DNA from 3 places in the Pseudomonas sp. ArH3a genome. Region 2 is predicted to be linked to each of the others. Evidence: predicted binding sites of a transcription regulator. Region 2 holds the regulator's gene; each other region holds the start of a gene.

Region 1 (6,257 bases), 2.4 Mb from region 2:
TGCTGCAGGCTGTCGAGGGACACGCCGCTGCTGCGAATGTCGTTCACCAGCGCATGGATCTGCGCGATGCTGCCGTCTACCACGCGCTTGGCCGCCTGGCCCTCGGCGTCGGTCTGTTGCGCAGCGACGGCGGCGCCCTGGGCACTGCGGGCGACTTCGTGGGCCGCGGAGGACATCTGGTTAATGGCCGTGGCCACTTGGTCCGTTTCGTGACGCTGGCGCTCCATCGCGGTTTCCGAGCGTTGGGCTTGCTCAGACACCTGCCCGACCAGCCCGGTGAGCTGCGAGGTCATCTCGGTGATCTGGCGCACCAGCCCGTGGATCTTGTCGACAAACCGGTTGAACGCACCGGCCAGATCGCCCAGTTCATCTTGGCTGGTGATCGCCAGACGGCGGGTCAAGTCACCCTCGCCCGCCGCGATATCGTCGAGGTTGGCTTTCATCAAGCTCAACGGACGCAGGATGGTATTGGCCGTCACCATGCCCACGGCGGCAATCACCAGCAACACCACCACAGCGACACCAAGAATGCTCAGCAGCACGCCTTCCATGCGTTTCTCAACCTTGGCTTCGACCACCGCCACCTGGGCTTCGATACCATCGAGGTTCACCGAGGTACCAATCACCATGTCCCACTTGGGCAGGTATTCGGTGTAGCCGAGCTTGGGCACCAGTTCACTCTGGCCGGGCTGGGTCGAGCTGTATTGCAGGTAGTGAGTGCCATCCTTGCCGACCTTGACCAGGTCGCGGTTGACGTAGACGCCGTTAGGGTCGCGGTTGTCCTTGAAGCTCTTGCCCACGCCGTCCGGGCTGTTGCCCTTGAACAGGCGAATGGTCTCGGAGTCGTAGCCGAAAAAGTAACCGTCCTTGCCGTAGGTGGTGTTGGAGAGCAACTTGACCACCTCAGCCCGCGCGGCGGTATCACCAGGGGCGGCAGCGTCGTAGAGCGGTTTGACGGTGGTCATGGCCACTTCTACATAGCTTTGCAGGGTGGCCTTGGCGTTGTTGAGCAGGCGCTGGCGGGTTTCATCCACCTCGTTGCGCGCCTGGCCCTGGAGGATCCACACGGTGGTCAGGCTGATGACCACAGCAAACAACAACACCGGCACGACGGCGAGGGACAGGACTTTGGCCTTCAAGCTCAGACGCATGGCATTTCTCTCTTATTAGGGGCGACTTGAGAGGTTAACGGCCAACTGCCTGGATTCTAAAGGACTCAAACGACGTGTCGCCGAGCTCACCCTTCAGGTCGGTACTCCTTGGCGCTCAGGGTCTGTATTTTTCCACCAGGGCCAATGCAATAGCCTCGGTCTGGGCGTCGGGGATACCCGAGATACCAGCCGGACGAAAATGCATTTGGAACGCGCGAAACACTTGGCGGGTTTCTTCGTCCAGCACTCCGGTTTGCGCAATTTTGTAGCCATAAGCAGCAAGGGCTTTTTGCAACGTACCGGCTTCAACCCGTTGGGACTCAGGGCGCTTGGCAAGGTGCTTTTGTACAGTGGCCGCGTCGGGCCAAGCGCCTATGCCGTGTTCGGAAAATGCCTGCCAGGGAAATAACGGGCCGGGGTCTGATTTACGCAAAGGGGCAATGTCACTGTGAGCGACCACATTTTGCGGCTCGATGCCATAACGCTTGATCAAGTCTGCTGAGAGGCGCTTGACCAACGTCAGCTGTGCTTCCGTGTACGGGAACCATAGCCGCCCGGTGGGTCCCTCGATAAAGCCAGCATTGACGATTTCGATGCCGATAGACGTGTCATTAAGGTTATTGCGGCTTGCCCATTGGCTGACCCCGGCGTGCCAGGCGCGCCTCCCCTCCGGCACCAACTGCAGAGCTACGGGTAGTTCGTGGTGCGTGGGCGGCGTAGTAAAAGCCAGGTAATGAGCGCTGGCGGTGCCGCTGGTCAGCGCTTGAAGGGAGTGGTGGTCGTCAAGGACTGTGTAATGCAGGACTAAATGACGGACCCGTTCGTTCTGGCTTTGGGACTCATGTGTGGTGTCTATGGCGTAACCGTTTTTTGCGATGAGGTTTTTCGGGCCCGTGGTGCAGCCTGCCATGGTCAGGATGGCTAGGAAAAGGATCAGCGTTTTCATCGGTGTACCTGAGCGGCGAATAAGATGCTCAAGAATGTAAAGACCCTTGCCACCCAAATACCGCACAGATGCTGCCTGAGTGCCGAATAGAGAAAGGTCTTACATAAAAAAGAGCACCTTCAGGCAAATTCTCTGTTTAGCCTCAATCACCGAGGGTGTCGCTACACGCCTGCAAGCACTAAAGGGTCATCGCTGCCAGCCACCCAAACGCCAACAACGGAATGTTGTAGTGCAAGAAGGTCGGCACCACTGTGTCCCAGATGTGATGGTGCTGACCATCAATATTGAGCCCAGAGGTCGGCCCGAGGGTGGAATCCGACGCAGGCGAGCCAGCATCGCCAAGCGCACCTGCGGTGCCGACGATGCACACAATGGCCAGCGGGCTGAACCCCAGTTGCACACACAACGGCACAAAAATCGCCGCAAGAATCGGCACCGTGGAAAACGACGAACCAATGCCCATCGTCACCAGCAGCCCCACCAGCAACATCAGCAACGCGCCCACGCCACGGCTGTGGCCGATAAACGCCGCCGAGGCTTCCACCAGCGAGCGCACGTCACCGGTGGCCTTGAGCACTTCGGCAAAGCCCGAGGAGGCGATCATGATGAAGCCGATCATCGCCATCATCTTCATGCCTTCGGTGAACAAATCGTCGGTTTCGCGCCAGCGCACAATGCCCGACACCGAAAAGATCAGGAACCCAGCCAGGGCGCCGATGATCATCGAGTCCAGCCACAGCTGAATGATGAACGCCGAAGCAATCGCCAGCCCGGCCACCAGCAGGGTCAGCGGGTTGTACTGCACTGCCACCTGCTCGACCCGCTCGATTTTCTCCAGGTCGTACACGCGTTTTTTGCGGTAACTGACAAACACCGCCACCAGCAAGCCAACCACCATGCCCAGCGCCGGTAGGCCCATGGCGTGGGTGACGTTGACCTGGCTGATGTCCACGCCGCTCTTGGCCACGTTGGCCAGCAGGATCTGGTTGAGAAAGATATTGCCGAAGCCCACCGGCAGGAACATATACGGGGTGATCAGGCCGAAGGTCATTACACAGGCGATCAGCCGGCGGTCCAGTTGCAGCTTGGTCAGCACGTATAACAGTGGCGGCACCAGCAGCGGGATAAATGCGATGTGGATCGGCAGGATGTTCTGCGAGGCAATCGCCACCACCCACAACAGGCCGATCAGCAGCCATTTGACGTGGCTGCCGCCGGTGGCTTCCTGGCGGTCCACCAGCGTCAACGCCTTGTCCGCCAGGGCATGGGCCAGGCCGGACTTGGCAATCGCCACCGCGAAAGCGCCGAGCAAGGCGTAGGACAACGCCACGGTCGCGCCGCCACCCAAACCGCCGTTGAAGGCCTTGAGCGTGGCCTCAATGCCCAGGCCACCGGTCAAGCCACCCACCAGGGCGCCAACAATGATGGCGATGACCACATGCACGCGGGACAAACTGAGCACCAGCATGGTGCCGACCGCGGCGATGACTGCGTTAATCATGGTTACCTCAAGACAGAAACATAAAAACAGGCATGCCCGCTTCCGAGCGGCCATGGGGTTGGCTGCCGGCGTGCAGGCTTTAGGAGGTCTTATTAGAGGGCGCGCACTTTGCAGCAGGCGGGCGCGCATGTCAAAAAGCGGCGTCGCTTTCAGCATTAAATTGAACGTTTAAATAATAAAGAAGCAACAATAACGGCCGATACAGAGGCTCTCTGCGTTTTCAGGTTAAGGATGCTCCTCGATGCCCCTCAGACAGCTCTCCATTCAATGGAAAATCACCCTGCTCGCCGGCCTGTGCCTGCTGGGGATCGTGACCCTGCTGGTGGGTCTGTCGCTGTATCGCATGGAGCACAGCTCGCAGCAGGTCAAAGCCTCGAGTATGCAAATGCTCGACGAGTCTGCCCAGGCGCGCATCGAGGCCCAAGGTGAAGTGCAGGCGTTGGGGATTCGCCAGCAATTCATGGACGCCTACCAGTACGGTCATGGTTTTTCCCGCCAAGTGCTGTTTTTGCGCGAACAGGCCGAAAAGCGCTTCCTCGACGCCTTCGACACCCGCGAAGACCTGACCCGCCAGGTCAAGGCCGCGCTACAGGCCAACCCAGACCTGCTCGGTTTGTCGCTCGTGTTCGAAGCCAACGCGCTGGATGGCAAAGACGAGTTGTTCGCCAACCAGGCGGAGCTGGGCAGCAATGACAAAGGCCGCTTTGCCCTTTACTGGTCGCAGCCGACGCCGGGCAAGCTGACTTCCATGTCGCTGCCGGAAAGTGACATGGCCGACACCAGCGTCGGGCCGAGCGGAGAAAAAGCCAACGCCTGGTTCACGTGCCCGCGCACCTCCCTGAAACCCTGCGTGATCGAACCGTACTTTTATGTAATCGACGGGCAAAACGTGCTGATGACCAGCATCGTGTTCCCGTTGATGGTCAACGGCAAAGTCATCGCCTCGCTGTCGGTGGACATCAACCTCAACAGCCTGCAGGCCGTGAGCCAACAGGCGAGCCAGAAGCTGTATGACGGCCAGACCCAAGTCAGCATCCTCAGCCCCAGCGGTTTGCTCGCCGGCTACAGCCCGGACGCCAGCAAACTCAGCCAGCGCCTGGATAAAGTCGACACGGCCAGCGGCGCGCAATTGATCAGCGCACTGGCGACCAGCACGCAGATCCATAGCTTGCGCACCGACCATCAACTCAAGGTATTGGCGCCCTTCGCACCCATTCCCGGCGGCAAGCCGTGGGGCGTGTTGCTGGATGTGCCGGAAACAGTCCTGGTCGGCCCCGCCGAAGTACTGAAGGCGCAACTGGATGCCGATAACACCCGCGGCACCTTGCTGGAACTGAGCCTGGGCTTGTTGGCGGCGGTGGTCGGCTTGGTCCTGGTGTGGCTGATGGCGCGCAGCGTGACCCGGCCGATCCTCGGCGTGGCGCGCATGCTGGAAGACATTGCCAGTGGCGAAGGCGACCTGACCCGCCGCCTGGCCTACGACAAACACGATGAGCTGGGGCAACTGGCCGGTTGGTTCAACCGCTTCCTCGACAAGCTGCAACCTATTATTGCCGAGGTCAAACGCTCGGTTCAGGACGCCCGTGGCACCGCCGACCAGTCCGCTGCGATTGCCACACAAACCAGCGCCGGCATGGAGCAGCAATATCGCCAAGTTGACCAAGTGGCCACCGCCTCCCACGAAATGAGCGCCACCGCCCAGGACGTGGCCCGCAGCGCCGCCCAAGCGGCACACGCTGCGCGCGATGCCGACCAGGCCACCCGCGAAGGCTTGACCGTGATCGACCGCACCACCACCAACATCGGGCACCTGGCGGCGGACATGAGCACCGCCATGGTTCAGGTCGAAGGCTTGGCGGCCAATAGCGAGAAAATCGGTTCGGTACTGGAAGTGATTCGGGGCATTGCCGAGCAAACCAACCTGCTGGCACTCAACGCCGCCATCGAAGCCGCGCGTGCCGGTGAGGCCGGCCGTGGGTTTGCCGTGGTCGCCGACGAAGTGCGCAACCTGGCGCGGCGCACCCAGGAATCGGTTGAGGAAACCCGCGTGGTGATCGAGCAACTGCAAAACGGCACCACCGAAGTGGTCGGCTCCATGGGCAACAGCTATCGCCAGGCCCAGGGCAGTGTCGAGCAAGTCGGCCAAGCGGTCACCGCCCTGCGCCAGATTGGCGAGGCGGTCACGGTGATCAGCGACATGAACCTGCAAATCGCCAGCGCCGCCGAAGAGCAAAGCGCGGTGGCCGAAGAGATCAACAGCAACGTGGCGACGATCCGGGATGTGACCGAGTCGCTGTCAGAGCAGGCAAATGAATCGGCGCGGGTGAGCCAGGCGTTGAACAGCCTGGCTAATCAGCAGCAGGGGTTGATGGATCAGTTCAGGGTCTAAATCTTCAAAATGTCGAATGATTAATGTGGGAGTCGGGCTTACCCGCGATGGCCATAGGTATCTACGCAACTTTTTGTGTTGCGCTAAGTTTTTGACCGGGTTTTTAGGTAGATATGAGTACATATCCGTTGCTGCGGTAACGGCGGCTATTGGTTCCGCCCTTACGGCGGGTCACTTTTGGAAAAGAGCCCGGAATGCCGGCCCAGCCAAAAGTAACCAAAAGGGCTCTTGCCCCACCACTCGGTGCCTCGCCTAGGCTCGGCATGCCCT
Region 2 (6,257 bases):
TGATGGGCGTGATCCTCGCCGAAGCCGAGATTTACCCCGACCGCGAACTGGCGATCAACCCCGGTCAAGTCTTCGGCACGCTCAACGGCATCACCGCCAAAGATCCGGCTTTTGGCCTGGAAGCGGTGTGGATCGAAGTCAGCCAGCGCAGCCAGGCGCAATCGCTGGGGTACACCGTGGTCGACGCCAGCACGGTGGTCGCCACCCACCTTAACCAGATTCTGTACAAGCACTCCCACGAGCTGATCGGCCATGAGGAAGTCCAGCAATTGATGGGGTTGCTGGCCAAAGCCTCGCCAAAATTGGCCGAAGAGCTGGTGCCGGGCGTGTTGTCGCTGTCGCAATTGCTCAAGGTGTTGCAGGCGTTGCTCGCCGAACAGGTGCCGGTACGCGACATTCGCAGCATTGCCGAGGCCATCGCTAACAATGCCGCTAAGAGTCAAGATACTGCCGCGCTGGTGGCGGCGGTGCGCGTCGGGTTGTCCCGCGCAATCGTGCAAAGCATTGTAGGGGTTGAGTCTGAGCTGCCTGTGATCACCTTGGAGCCAAGGTTGGAACAGATATTGCTCAATAGTATTCAGAAGGCCGGACAAGGCCAGGAAGAAGGCGTTCTGCTGGAGCCAAGCATGGCTGAAAAGCTGCAGCGTTCGTTGATCGAAGCCGCTCAGCGCCAGGAAATGCAGGGCCACCCAGTGATTCTGCTGGTGGCAGGCCCGGTCCGCGCGATGTTGTCGCGGTTTGGACGCCTGGCAGTGCCGAATTTGCACGTTTTGGCTTATCAGGAAATTCCTGACAACAAGCAAGTGACTATCGTCGCGACAGTAGGGCCCAACGGCTGAGGTAGTGGGATATGCAAGTTAAGCGTTTTTTCGCCGCCGATATGCGTCAGGCCATGAAACTGGTACGTGATGAGCTGGGCGCCGATGCCGCGATTATCGGTAACCGTCGTATTGCCGGCGGTGTCGAGCTGACGGCTGCCCTGGATTACACGCCCTCGGCGCTGGCGCCGCGCGTGCCGAACATGGAACTCGAAGACGAGTTGCGCAAGACCGCCTCGCGCATTGTCTCGGCCCAGGCTGAGCTGAGCATGCGTGGCGACAGCGACGCCACCACCAATCGCCAGCTGTTCGCCGGCCTGCCGCTTACTGCTTCCGAGCCGCTGGTGGAACCAACATTCAAAGAGCCGCCACGTCCTGCAGCGCCGGCACCGGCCGCCGCAGTCGACCAACGCGTGTTTGATTCGATGCGTTTTGAACTCAATGGCCTGCGTGAGCTGCTCGAAGTACAGTTGGGCTCCTTGGCGTGGAACCAGTTGCAAGGCAGTAAGCCGCAACAGGCTAACCTGTGGCGTCGCCTGCAACGGATCGGCCTGTCCGGCCCGTTGTCCCGTGACTTGCTGGCGCTCACCGCCGAGGTCGAGGAGCCGCGCCAAGCCTGGCGCATGTTGCTGGCGCACTTGGCGCGCATGATCGTCACCCCGGAAATCGAACCCCTGGAAGAGGGCGGTGTGATTGCCATGGTCGGCCCTGCCGGCATGGGCAAGACCACCACCCTGGCCAAGCTGGCGGCGCGTTATGTGCTCAAGTACGGCGCGCAGAACATCGCGCTGGTGAGCATGGACAGCTACCGCATCGGCGCCCAGGAGCAGCTCAAGACCCTGGGCCGCATCCTCAATGTGTCGGTGACCCACGTCGACCCGGGCCAGTCCCTGGCCAACGCCCTCGACCCGCTGCTGCGCAAGCGCGTGGTGCTGATCGACACCGCCGGCCTGCAAGCCAGCGACCCGGCGCTGCGCATGCAGCTGGAAAGCCTGGCCGGGCGTGGCATCAAGTCGAAGAATTACCTGGTGCTTGCAACCACCAGCCAGAAACAGGTTCTTACCGCTGCCTACCACAGCTACAAGCGCTGCGGCCTGGCCGGTTGCATCCTCACCAAGCTCGACGAAACCGCGAGCCTGGGCGAAGTGCTGAGCCTGGCTATCAGTCATGAATTACCGGTTGCTTACCTGACCGACGGGCCGCGGATTCCGGATGATCTGCATCTGCCGCGCCGTCATCAGTTGGTCAGCCGTGCTGTCAGCGTGCAAATGCAAGAAGAGCCTAGCGAGGAAGCGATGGCCGATATGTTCGCCGACCTTTACCACCACCCGGCAAAACGGGTCGGTTGAGGCGGGATGAACACCGTGAAATGTACCTACATCGATGGTCTGCAAGCGATTCACGCGGCCAAGCCATGTAGCCTGCGTCTAAGCAAGACAAGGTAAAGAAATAAAATGGGCAGCATGCATCCCGTACAGGTGATCGCGGTGACCGGCGGCAAAGGTGGCGTCGGGAAAACTAACGTGTCAGTGAATTTGTCCCTGGCCCTGGCAGAGCTTGGCCGTCGCGTCATGCTGCTGGATGCTGACCTGGGCCTGGCGAACGTCGACGTTCTGCTGGGGCTGACACCCAAACATACCCTTGCCGATGTGATCGAAGGCCGCTGCGAGCTGCGCGATGTGCTGCTGCAGGGCCCCGGTGGCATTCGTATCGTGCCGGCCGCCTCGGGCACCCAGAGCATGGTGCACCTGAGCCCGGCGCAGCATGCCGGCCTGATCCAGGCGTTCAGCGATATCGGCGACAACCTCGACGTGCTGGTGATCGACACCGCCGCCGGGATCGGCGAGTCGGTGGTCAGCTTTGTGCGCGCCGCGCAAGAAGTGTTGCTGGTGGTCTGCGACGAACCTACGTCGATCACCGACGCCTACGCCCTGATCAAATTGCTTAACCGTGACTACGGCATGAATCGCTTTCGCGTGTTGGCCAACATGGCCCAAAGCCCGCAAGAAGGGCGAAACCTGTTCGCCAAGTTGACCAAGGTCACGGATCGCTTCCTCGATGTCGCCCTACAATACGTGGGCGCAGTTCCCTATGACGAGTGTGTACGCAAGGCTGTGCAAAAGCAGCGTGCAGTCTACGAAGCGTTCCCTCGTTCCAAATGCGCATTGGCGTTCAAGGCTATTGCTCAGAAGGTCGATACTTGGCCGTTGCCCGCTAACCCTCGGGGGCATCTGGAGTTTTTCGTCGAGCGATTGGTGCATCAGACGAGCGCAGGACCGGTGCTATGACAGCCAGCGGCTACAACCTTTACAAAAAGTCGGCACGTGACAGCCAGGGCGAGTTGATCGAGCGCTATGCGCCGCTGGTCAAGCGCATTGCCTACCACTTGCTGGCACGCCTGCCCGCCAGCGTGCAGGTCGAAGACCTCATCCAGGCCGGCATGATTGGTTTGCTCGAAGTGTCGACCAAATACGACGCGAGCAAAGGCGCGAGTTTCGAGACGTATGCGGGTATTCGTATACGTGGCGCGATGCTCGATGAGGTGCGTAAAGGGGATTGGGCGCCGCGTTCGGTACACCGCAACACGCGAATGGTCAGTGACGCAATTCGCTCAATTGAAGCAAAAACCGGTCGTGACGCTAAAGATCATGAAGTTGCGGCCGAACTCCAATTGAGTCTCGACGATTACTACGGGATTTTGAACGATACCTTGGGCAGCCGCCTGTTCAGTTTCGACGACCTGTTGCAGGACGGCGAACACGAAGGGCTGCACGAGGATGGCGCGAGTGCACATCTGGAGCCGTCGCGCGACCTGGAAGACGAACGTTTCCAGGGGGCGTTGGCGGACGCGATTGCCAATTTGCCGGAGCGTGAGCGACTGGTGTTGTCGCTGTACTACGACGAAGAGCTGAACCTCAAGGAAATCGGTGAGGTCCTGGGGGTCAGCGAATCGCGTGTCAGCCAGTTGCACAGCCAGTGCGCAGCCCGCTTGCGGGGGCGATTGGGAGAGTGGCGCACGCGCTGACAGGCAGTGTGGGGACACTGCAGACGCTACCGCGAAGGCTGCATGCTTTCGCGGGTTCGTTGCGTGGTGCCCTGGGCAGTCCTTTTTGTGTAACGCCTGTTGATTGAAATGGCGCGTCCAGGTGCTGGGCGCGTTTAAGACTGCTTGGAGGTCGAATTGGACAAGAACATGAAAATCCTCATCGTTGATGACTTCTCAACGATGCGGCGGATCATAAAAAACCTGTTGCGTGACCTTGGGTTCACTAACACGGTCGAGGCGGATGACGGCATTACGGCGATTCCGATCCTCAACAGCGGGAGCATTGACTTTCTGGTAACCGACTGGAACATGCCGGGCATGACCGGCATCGACTTGCTGCGCCACGTGCGCGCCGATGAAAAACTGCGCAGCCTGCCTGTGTTGATGGTGACCGCCGAAGCCAAGCGTGAACAGATCATCGAAGCCGCCCAAGCTGGGGTAAACGGCTACGTGGTCAAGCCATTCACTGCACAGGCCTTGAAAGAGAAGATCGAAAAAATCTTCGAACGCATCGGTCATTGATGCTGCCACGGGGGAGCTATGGAGCATAAAGAAACGTCACAGGGAGACTTTGAGTCGACCCTGAAAAAGCATGCTCACCAGTTGGTTGAAAGCCTTGAAAAAGGCCAGTTCGGCGACGCGGTGCAGTTAATCCATGAGCTTAACCAGACCCGTGACCGCGGCCTGTACCAGGAAGTGGGCAAGCTCACACGCGAGCTGCACAGTGCGATCGTCAATTTTCAGATTGACCCGCACATGCCCCAGGCCGAAGAAATTTCGCAAATTACCGATGCCACCGAACGCCTGTCCTATGTGGTCAGGCTGACAGAGGCGGCGGCCAACCGCACCATGGACCTGGTGGAAAACGCAACGCCCTTGGTCAATGGCATGACCACCGAAGCACAAGCCCTGAGCGTTGACTGGGGCCGCTTCATGCGTCGCGAAGTGGGGGCCGAAGAGTTTCGTGATTTGGCGCGTCGGGTCGACGGCTTTTTGTCGCGCAGCGAGCAGGACAACCGTACGGTTGCCAGCAACCTCAATGACATTCTGCTGGCCCAGGATTACCAGGACCTCACCGGTCAGGTGATCAAACGCGTGACCCAACTGGTCACCGAAGTGGAAAGCAACCTGCTCAAATTGGTGCTCATGGCCGGCCAAGTTGATCGTTTTGCCGGCATCGAACATGACCGCGAAGCGATCCTCTCGGAAAAAGATCCACAAAAACATCTCGCCAAGGGTGAAGGTCCGCAGATTCATGCCGATAAACGTGAAGACGTTATGTCAGGTCAGGATGACGTAGATGACCTGTTATCCAGTTTAGGCTTCTAAGGAGCACCCACATGAGCTTCGGCGCCGATGAAGAAATCCTTCAGGATTTCCTTGTAGAGGCCGGCGAAATTTTAGAGCAACTGTCCGAACAACTGGTCGAGCTGGAAAGTCGACCGGATGATGCGAACCTGCTCAATGCAATTTTTCGCGGTTTTCACACTGTAAAAGGGGGCGCCGGCTTCCTCCAGCTCCATGAGCTGGTGGAGTGCTGTCACATCGCCGAGAACGTGTTCGACATCCTGCGTAAGGGTGAGCGCCACGTCGACTCGGAACTGATGGACGTGATTCTGGAAGCATTGGATGCGGTCAACGGCATGTTCAGCGAAGTGCGCGAACGTGCCCCGATCACAGCGGCCACGCCGGAACTGCTGGCCGCCCTGGCGCGCCTGGCAGAACCTGCCGCCACCCCGGCTGCGCCGGTGGTGGAAGCAGCGCCTGCTGCGGTTGCTGAGCCGGAAGCGGATGTGACCGACAGCGAGTTCGAGCAGTTGCTCAACTCCCTCAGTGCGGTGAAGGCCGAGGCTGAGGCGCCGCAAGCGCCGCAAGCGCCTGCTGCGCCCGCAACGCCGACCAGCGAAGACATCACCGACGCAGAGTTCGAATCCCTGCTCGACCAGTTGCATGGCAAAGGCCAGTTCGCCGCTGACGTGGTGGCACCCGCCGCCGAGTCGAAAGCGCCAGCGGCCCCGGCCAGCAACGACATTACCGACGACGAATTCGAAGCGTTGCTCGACCAGCTGCATGGCAAAGGCACGTTTGTCGCTGAAGCCTTGCCGCAAGTTGCCGCGACCGCCGCAGCCCCAGTCGCCGGTGCAGCACCTGCCAGTGCGGCACCAGCGGGCGACGGGCTGATCTCTGATCACGAGTTCGAAGCCCTGTTGGATGATTTGCACGGCAAAGGCAAGTTCACCGAAGTGGCCCCGGCCGCTGCGGCGACTGCCGCCCCGGTAGCGGCGAAACCCGCACCGGCCGCCATCCCGGCTGCCGCCAAACCCGCTCCAGCCCCTGCAGCCGCCCCGGCACCTGCGCGAGCTGCGGCGGCGCCGGTGGCCGACAAGCCTGCC
Region 3 (6,257 bases), 2.1 Mb from region 2:
CAGTTCGAATCTGCCCAGACCCACCAATTTTGTGTGGGAAACGCCTGTAGAAATACGGGGCCATAGCTCAGCTGGGAGAGCGCCTGCCTTGCACGCAGGAGGTCAACGGTTCGATCCCGTTTGGCTCCACCACTACTGCTTCTGAAAGTTTTGAAAGCTTAGAAATGAGCATTCCATCGAGGTGATGGTGAATGTTGATTTCTAGTCTTTGATTAGATCGTTCTTTAAAAATTTGGGTATGTGATAGAAAGATAGACTGAACGTTACTTTCACTGGTAACGGATCAGGCTAAGGTAAAATTTGTGAGTTACTCGTAATTGAGTATTATCGAATTTTCGGCGAATGTTGTCTTCACAGTATAACCAGATTGCTTGGGGTTATATGGTCAAGTGAAGAAGCGCATACGGTGGATGCCTTGGCAGTCAGAGGCGATGAAAGACGTGGTAGCCTGCGAAAAGCTTCGGGGAGTCGGCAAACAGACTTTGATCCGGAGATGTCTGAATGGGGGAACCCAGCCATCATAAGATGGTTACCTTACACTGAATACATAGGTGTAAGGGGCGAACCAGGGGAACTGAAACATCTAAGTACCCTGAGGAAAAGAAATCAACCGAGATTCCCTTAGTAGTGGCGAGCGAACGGGGACTAGCCCTTAAGTGGCTTTGAGATTAGCGGAACGCTCTGGAAAGTGCGGCCATAGTGGGTGATAGCCCTGTACGCGAAAATCTCTTAGTCATGAAATCGAGTAGGACGGAGCACGAGAAACTTTGTCTGAATATGGGGGGACCATCCTCCAAGGCTAAATACTACTGACTGACCGATAGTGAACTAGTACCGTGAGGGAAAGGCGAAAAGAACCCCGGAGAGGGGAGTGAAATAGATCCTGAAACCGTATGCGTACAAGCAGTGGGAGCCCACTTTGTTGGGTGACTGCGTACCTTTTGTATAATGGGTCAGCGACTTATTTTCAGTGGCGAGCTTAACCGAATAGGGGAGGCGTAGCGAAAGCGAGTCTTAATAGGGCGTCTAGTCGCTGGGAATAGACCCGAAACCGGGCGATCTATCCATGGGCAGGTTGAAGGTTGGGTAACACTAACTGGAGGACCGAACCGACTACCGTTGAAAAGTTAGCGGATGACCTGTGGATCGGAGTGAAAGGCTAATCAAGCTCGGAGATAGCTGGTTCTCCTCGAAAGCTATTTAGGTAGCGCCTCATGTATCACTGTAGGGGGTAGAGCACTGTTTCGGCTAGGGGGTCATCCCGACTTACCAAACCGATGCAAACTCCGAATACCTACAAGTGCCGAGCATGGGAGACACACGGCGGGTGCTAACGTCCGTCGTGAAAAGGGAAACAACCCAGACCGTCAGCTAAGGTCCCAAAGTTATGGTTAAGTGGGAAACGATGTGGGAAGGCTTAGACAGCTAGGAGGTTGGCTTAGAAGCAGCCACCCTTTAAAGAAAGCGTAATAGCTCACTAGTCGAGTCGGCCTGCGCGGAAGATGTAACGGGGCTCAAACCATACACCGAAGCTACGGGTATCACTTAGGTGATGCGGTAGAGGAGCGTTCTGTAAGCCTGTGAAGGTGAGTTGAGAAGCTTGCTGGAGGTATCAGAAGTGCGAATGCTGACATGAGTAACGACAATGGGTGTGAAAAACACCCACGCCGAAAGACCAAGGTTTCCTGCGCAACGTTAATCGACGCAGGGTTAGTCGGTCCCTAAGGCGAGGCTGAAAAGCGTAGTCGATGGAAAACAGGTTAATATTCCTGTACTTCTGGTTATTGCGATGGAGGGACGGAGAAGGCTAGGCCAGCTTGGCGTTGGTTGTCCAAGTTTAAGGTGGTAGGCTGGAATCTTAGGTAAATCCGGGATTCTAAGGCCGAGAGCTGATGACGAGTTAACTTTTAGTTAACGAAGTGGTTGATGCCATGCTTCCAAGAAAAGCTTCTAAGCTTCAGGTAACCAGGAACCGTACCCCAAACCGACACAGGTGGTTGGGTAGAGAATACCAAGGCGCTTGAGAGAACTCGGGTGAAGGAACTAGGCAAAATGGCACCGTAACTTCGGGAGAAGGTGCGCCGGTGAGGGTGAAGGACTTGCTCCGTAAGCTCATGCCGGTCGAAGATACCAGGCCGCTGCGACTGTTTATTAAAAACACAGCACTCTGCAAACACGAAAGTGGACGTATAGGGTGTGACGCCTGCCCGGTGCCGGAAGGTTAATTGATGGGGTTAGCTAACGCGAAGCTCTTGATCGAAGCCCCGGTAAACGGCGGCCGTAACTATAACGGTCCTAAGGTAGCGAAATTCCTTGTCGGGTAAGTTCCGACCTGCACGAATGGCGTAACGATGGCGGCGCTGTCTCCACCCGAGACTCAGTGAAATTGAAATCGCTGTGAAGATGCAGTGTATCCGCGGCTAGACGGAAAGACCCCGTGAACCTTTACTATAGCTTTGCACTGGACTTTGAATTTGCTTGTGTAGGATAGGTGGGAGGCTTTGAAGCGTGGACGCCAGTTCGCGTGGAGCCAACCTTGAAATACCACCCTGGCAACTTTGAGGTTCTAACTCAGGTCCGTTATCCGGATCGAGGACAGTGTATGGTGGGTAGTTTGACTGGGGCGGTCTCCTCCTAAAGAGTAACGGAGGAGTACGAAGGTGCGCTCAGACCGGTCGGAAATCGGTCGTAGAGTATAAAGGCAAAAGCGCGCTTGACTGCGAGACAGACACGTCGAGCAGGTACGAAAGTAGGTCTTAGTGATCCGGTGGTTCTGTATGGAAGGGCCATCGCTCAACGGATAAAAGGTACTCCGGGGATAACAGGCTGATACCGCCCAAGAGTTCATATCGACGGCGGTGTTTGGCACCTCGATGTCGGCTCATCACATCCTGGGGCTGAAGCCGGTCCCAAGGGTATGGCTGTTCGCCATTTAAAGTGGTACGCGAGCTGGGTTTAGAACGTCGTGAGACAGTTCGGTCCCTATCTGCCGTGGACGTTTGAGATTTGAGAGGGGCTGCTCCTAGTACGAGAGGACCGGAGTGGACGAACCTCTGGTGTTCCGGTTGTCACGCCAGTGGCATTGCCGGGTAGCTATGTTCGGAATAGATAACCGCTGAAAGCATCTAAGCGGGAAACTAGCCTCAAGATGAGATCTCACTGGGACCTTGAGTCCCCTGAAGGGCCGTCGAAGACTACGACGTTGATAGGTTGGGTGTGTAAGCGCTGTGAGGCGTTGAGCTAACCAATACTAATTGCCCGTGAGGCTTGACCATATAACACCCAAGCAATTTGACTACTTCGGACTTGGAAACAAGTAGAAGCATCAGATTGCGGTGTGTGAAGACGATAGAACCGAAAGTTCGATCTCACAAAACACCGAAAGCTATCACATACCCAATTTGCTGAAGCGAGGCCATAAGGTCACGACTCAGTACCCGAATTTCTTGACGACCATAGAGCATTGGAACCACCTGATCCCATCCCGAACTCAGCAGTGAAACGATGCATCGCCGATGGTAGTGTGGGGTTTCCCCATGTGAGAGTAGGTCATCGTCAAGATTAAATTCCAGAACCCCTGTTTGCTAACACAAACAGGGGTTTTGTTTATGTAGAAGTCCATGAATTTCACCAGCACGTTGCTCACGCAACGGTCTGGTACACAGAATTTCTTGACGACCATAGAGCATTGGAACCACCTGATCCCATCCCGAACTCAGCAGTGAAACGATGCATCGCCGATGGTAGTGTGGGGTTTCCCCATGTGAGAGTAGGTCATCGTCAAGATTGAATTCCGAAACCCCTGTCTGCTAACGCAGACAGGGGTTTTGTCGTTTAGAGGTTTAATAACTAGGAACCCTCGCGGCTGGAAACTTCCCGGCAAGTGAGCAGAATTGCACACTGCGTCGCTCGCTGGTGGTGGTCGCGAGGTCAGACGTCCAGCGCTGCCAGCTGTGTGATTTCCTCCAGAAACTCCAGTACCAACGCACGGGCTTCGGCGCTGTGTGCCAGCGCTTGCGGCAGATGGGCGATGGACTCGAGGTAAGCGCGCTCGATTTCTTCATGGCGCCAATGATCAACCACCAAGCCGCGAGCGATCGTGCGCAAAAAAGCCCGAGGCGCCTTGAGTTCAAAGCGTTCAGTCTTTTGCAGTAGCTGCACACAGGTGTCTTGCGCCAGGTCCGCCGCATCGGCGGCACTGCCCAGTGCGACTGTACCGCCTGTCGGTTTCCTACTCAAAATAAGGATGTATCTCACAAATTTCTAAGATTTTTCCTGAATTGGCCGAAAGACTGATGAGCCATGCGTGCACCGAAATAGAGCGGTCGCAGAGTTCGCCTATCCCGTTAGATGAAATGTTCCACTCGGCACGCTCATCCCCCTTTGGCAAAAAGAAGTCGATGAAATGAATCTCAAGTTCAGTCATAAAATTCTGTTGGCCGCGTCAGGCGTCGTGGTTCTCGCTTTCGCGTTATTCACGTTCTACAACGACTACCTGCAGCGCAGCACCATCAAGCAAAACCTGGAGTCGTCTATCCAGCAATCGGGTGAACTCACCGCCAGCAGTGTGCAGAACTGGCTGAGTGGCCGGATTCTGGTCCTCGAAAACCTGGCGCAAAACGTTGCGCATCAGGGCAGTGCTGCCGACCTTCCAGGCCTGGTCGACCAGCCTGCATTCACCTCGAATTTCCAGTTCACTTATGTCGGTCAAACCAACGGCGTGTTCACCCAGCGCCCTGACGCCAAGATGTCCGACGATTACGACCCTCGTCAGCGTCCCTGGTACAAACAAGCGGTGGCCGCCGATAAAACCATGCTCACCCCGCCCTACATGGCAGCTGTGGGCGGGCAGATCGTGACCATCGCTCTGCCGGTCAAAAAGAACGGCGAACTGCTGGGTGTGGTCGGCGGCGACCTGAGCTTGCAAACCCTGGTGAAGATCATCAATTCGGTAGACTTCGGCGGCATGGGCCATGCGTTTCTGGTCAGCGCCGATGGCCAGGTCATCGTCAGTCCTGACCAGGCCCAGGTGATGAAAAACCTCAAGGACATCTACCCTGGCGCTAATCTGCGCATCGAGAAGGTCAGCCAGGACGTTGTCCTCAATGGCAAGGACCGTATCCTTTCGTTCACCCCGATCAGTGGTTTGCCCGGTGCAGACTGGTACATCGGTCTGTCGATCGATAAAGACAAAGCCTACGCACCACTGGGCAAGTTCCGTACTTCTGCGCTGATCGCCATGTTAATCGCGGTCGTCGCCATTGCGGTGCTCTTGAGCCTGTTGATTCAAGTGCTGCTACGCCCCCTGACCACCATGGGTGTTGCCATGCAGGACATCGCCCAGGGTGAGGGCGATTTGACTCGCCGCCTGGACGTGACCACTAAGGACGAGTTTGGCGAGGTTGGCAGTGCTTTCAACCAGTTCGTCGAGCGTATTCACGCGTCCATCTCGGAAGTGTCTTCGGCAACGCGTCAGGTACACGACCTGTCCCAGCGCGTGATGGCTTCGTCCAACGCTTCGATCATCGGTTCGGACGAGCAAAGTGCGCGGACCAATAGCGTGGCCGCGGCGATCAACGAATTGGGCGCCGCCACTCAGGAAATCGCGCGTAACGCCGCCGATGCTTCGCAGCACGCCAGTGGTGCCAGTGAACAGGCAGACGACGGTCGCAAGGTGGTAGAGAAAACCATCCTGGCGATGTCGGAGCTGTCGCAAAAAATCAGCCTGTCCTGCACCCAGATCGAAACCCTGAACGCCAGCACCGACAACATCGGCCACATCCTTGATGTGATCAAAGGCATCTCCCAGCAAACCAACCTGTTGGCGCTCAATGCCGCGATCGAGGCCGCGCGTGCCGGGGAAGCCGGGCGCGGGTTTGCCGTGGTTGCCGATGAAGTGCGTAACTTGGCGCACCGTACCCAGGAATCCGCCGAAGAGATCCATAAGATGATCACTTCGCTGCAAGTGGGTTCGCGTGAAGCGGTGACCACCATGAACGCCAGCCAGACCTCCAGCGAAGAAAGCGTGGAAGTGGCCAACCAGGCCGGTGAGCGCCTGGTCAGCGTGACTCAGCGAATCGTCGAGATCGATGGCATGAACCAATCGGTTGCTGCCGCCACCGAAGAGCAGACCGCTGTGGTTGAAACCCTCAACGTCGACATCAACCAGATCAACCTGCTGAACCAGCAGGGCGTGGCTAACCTCAACGAAACGCTCAAGGACTGCGATGCACTGTCCCAGCAGGCCAGCCGTCTGA

What was found. The regulator FliA, encoded in region 2, starts transcription of late flagellar genes. The targets are predictions, from matches to a motif close to CTAAAGTTTNNNNNNNNNNNGCCGNTAA.
Region 1: the regulator FliA is predicted to act here: its motif matches at 3,774-3,801, upstream of K0P33_RS12170 (methyl-accepting chemotaxis protein).
Region 3: the regulator FliA is predicted to act here: its motif matches at 4,264-4,291, upstream of K0P33_RS01800 (methyl-accepting chemotaxis protein).

Annotation. Positions count from the first base shown of each region.
Region 1 covers NZ_CP080330.1:2,647,942-2,654,198, reverse strand. The annotation lists gene K0P33_RS12185 (methyl-accepting chemotaxis protein) at 1-1,151, opposite strand, end outside; gene K0P33_RS12180 (N-acetylmuramoyl-L-alanine amidase) at 1,267-2,097, opposite strand; gene K0P33_RS12175 (Na+/H+ antiporter NhaC family protein) at 2,276-3,595, opposite strand; gene K0P33_RS12170 (methyl-accepting chemotaxis protein) at 3,840-5,987, shown strand.
Region 2 covers NZ_CP080330.1:5,014,292-5,020,548, reverse strand. The annotation lists gene flhA (flagellar biosynthesis protein FlhA) at 1-839, shown strand, start outside; gene flhF (flagellar biosynthesis protein FlhF) at 851-2,167, shown strand; gene fleN (flagellar synthesis regulator FleN) at 2,273-3,106, shown strand; gene fliA (RNA polymerase sigma factor FliA) at 3,103-3,843, shown strand; gene K0P33_RS22880 (chemotaxis response regulator CheY) at 4,012-4,386, shown strand; gene K0P33_RS22875 (protein phosphatase CheZ) at 4,405-5,193, shown strand; gene K0P33_RS22870 (chemotaxis protein CheA) at 5,205-6,257, shown strand, end outside.
Region 3 covers NZ_CP080330.1:381,088-387,344, forward strand. The annotation lists tRNA gene K0P33_RS01770 (tRNA-Ile) at 1-26, shown strand, start outside; tRNA gene K0P33_RS01775 (tRNA-Ala) at 57-132, shown strand; rRNA gene K0P33_RS01780 (23S ribosomal RNA) at 384-3,275, shown strand; rRNA gene rrf (5S ribosomal RNA) at 3,446-3,561, shown strand; rRNA gene rrf (5S ribosomal RNA) at 3,671-3,786, shown strand; partial or broken gene K0P33_RS01795 (sigma factor) at 3,949-4,257, opposite strand; gene K0P33_RS01800 (methyl-accepting chemotaxis protein) at 4,406-6,257, shown strand, end outside.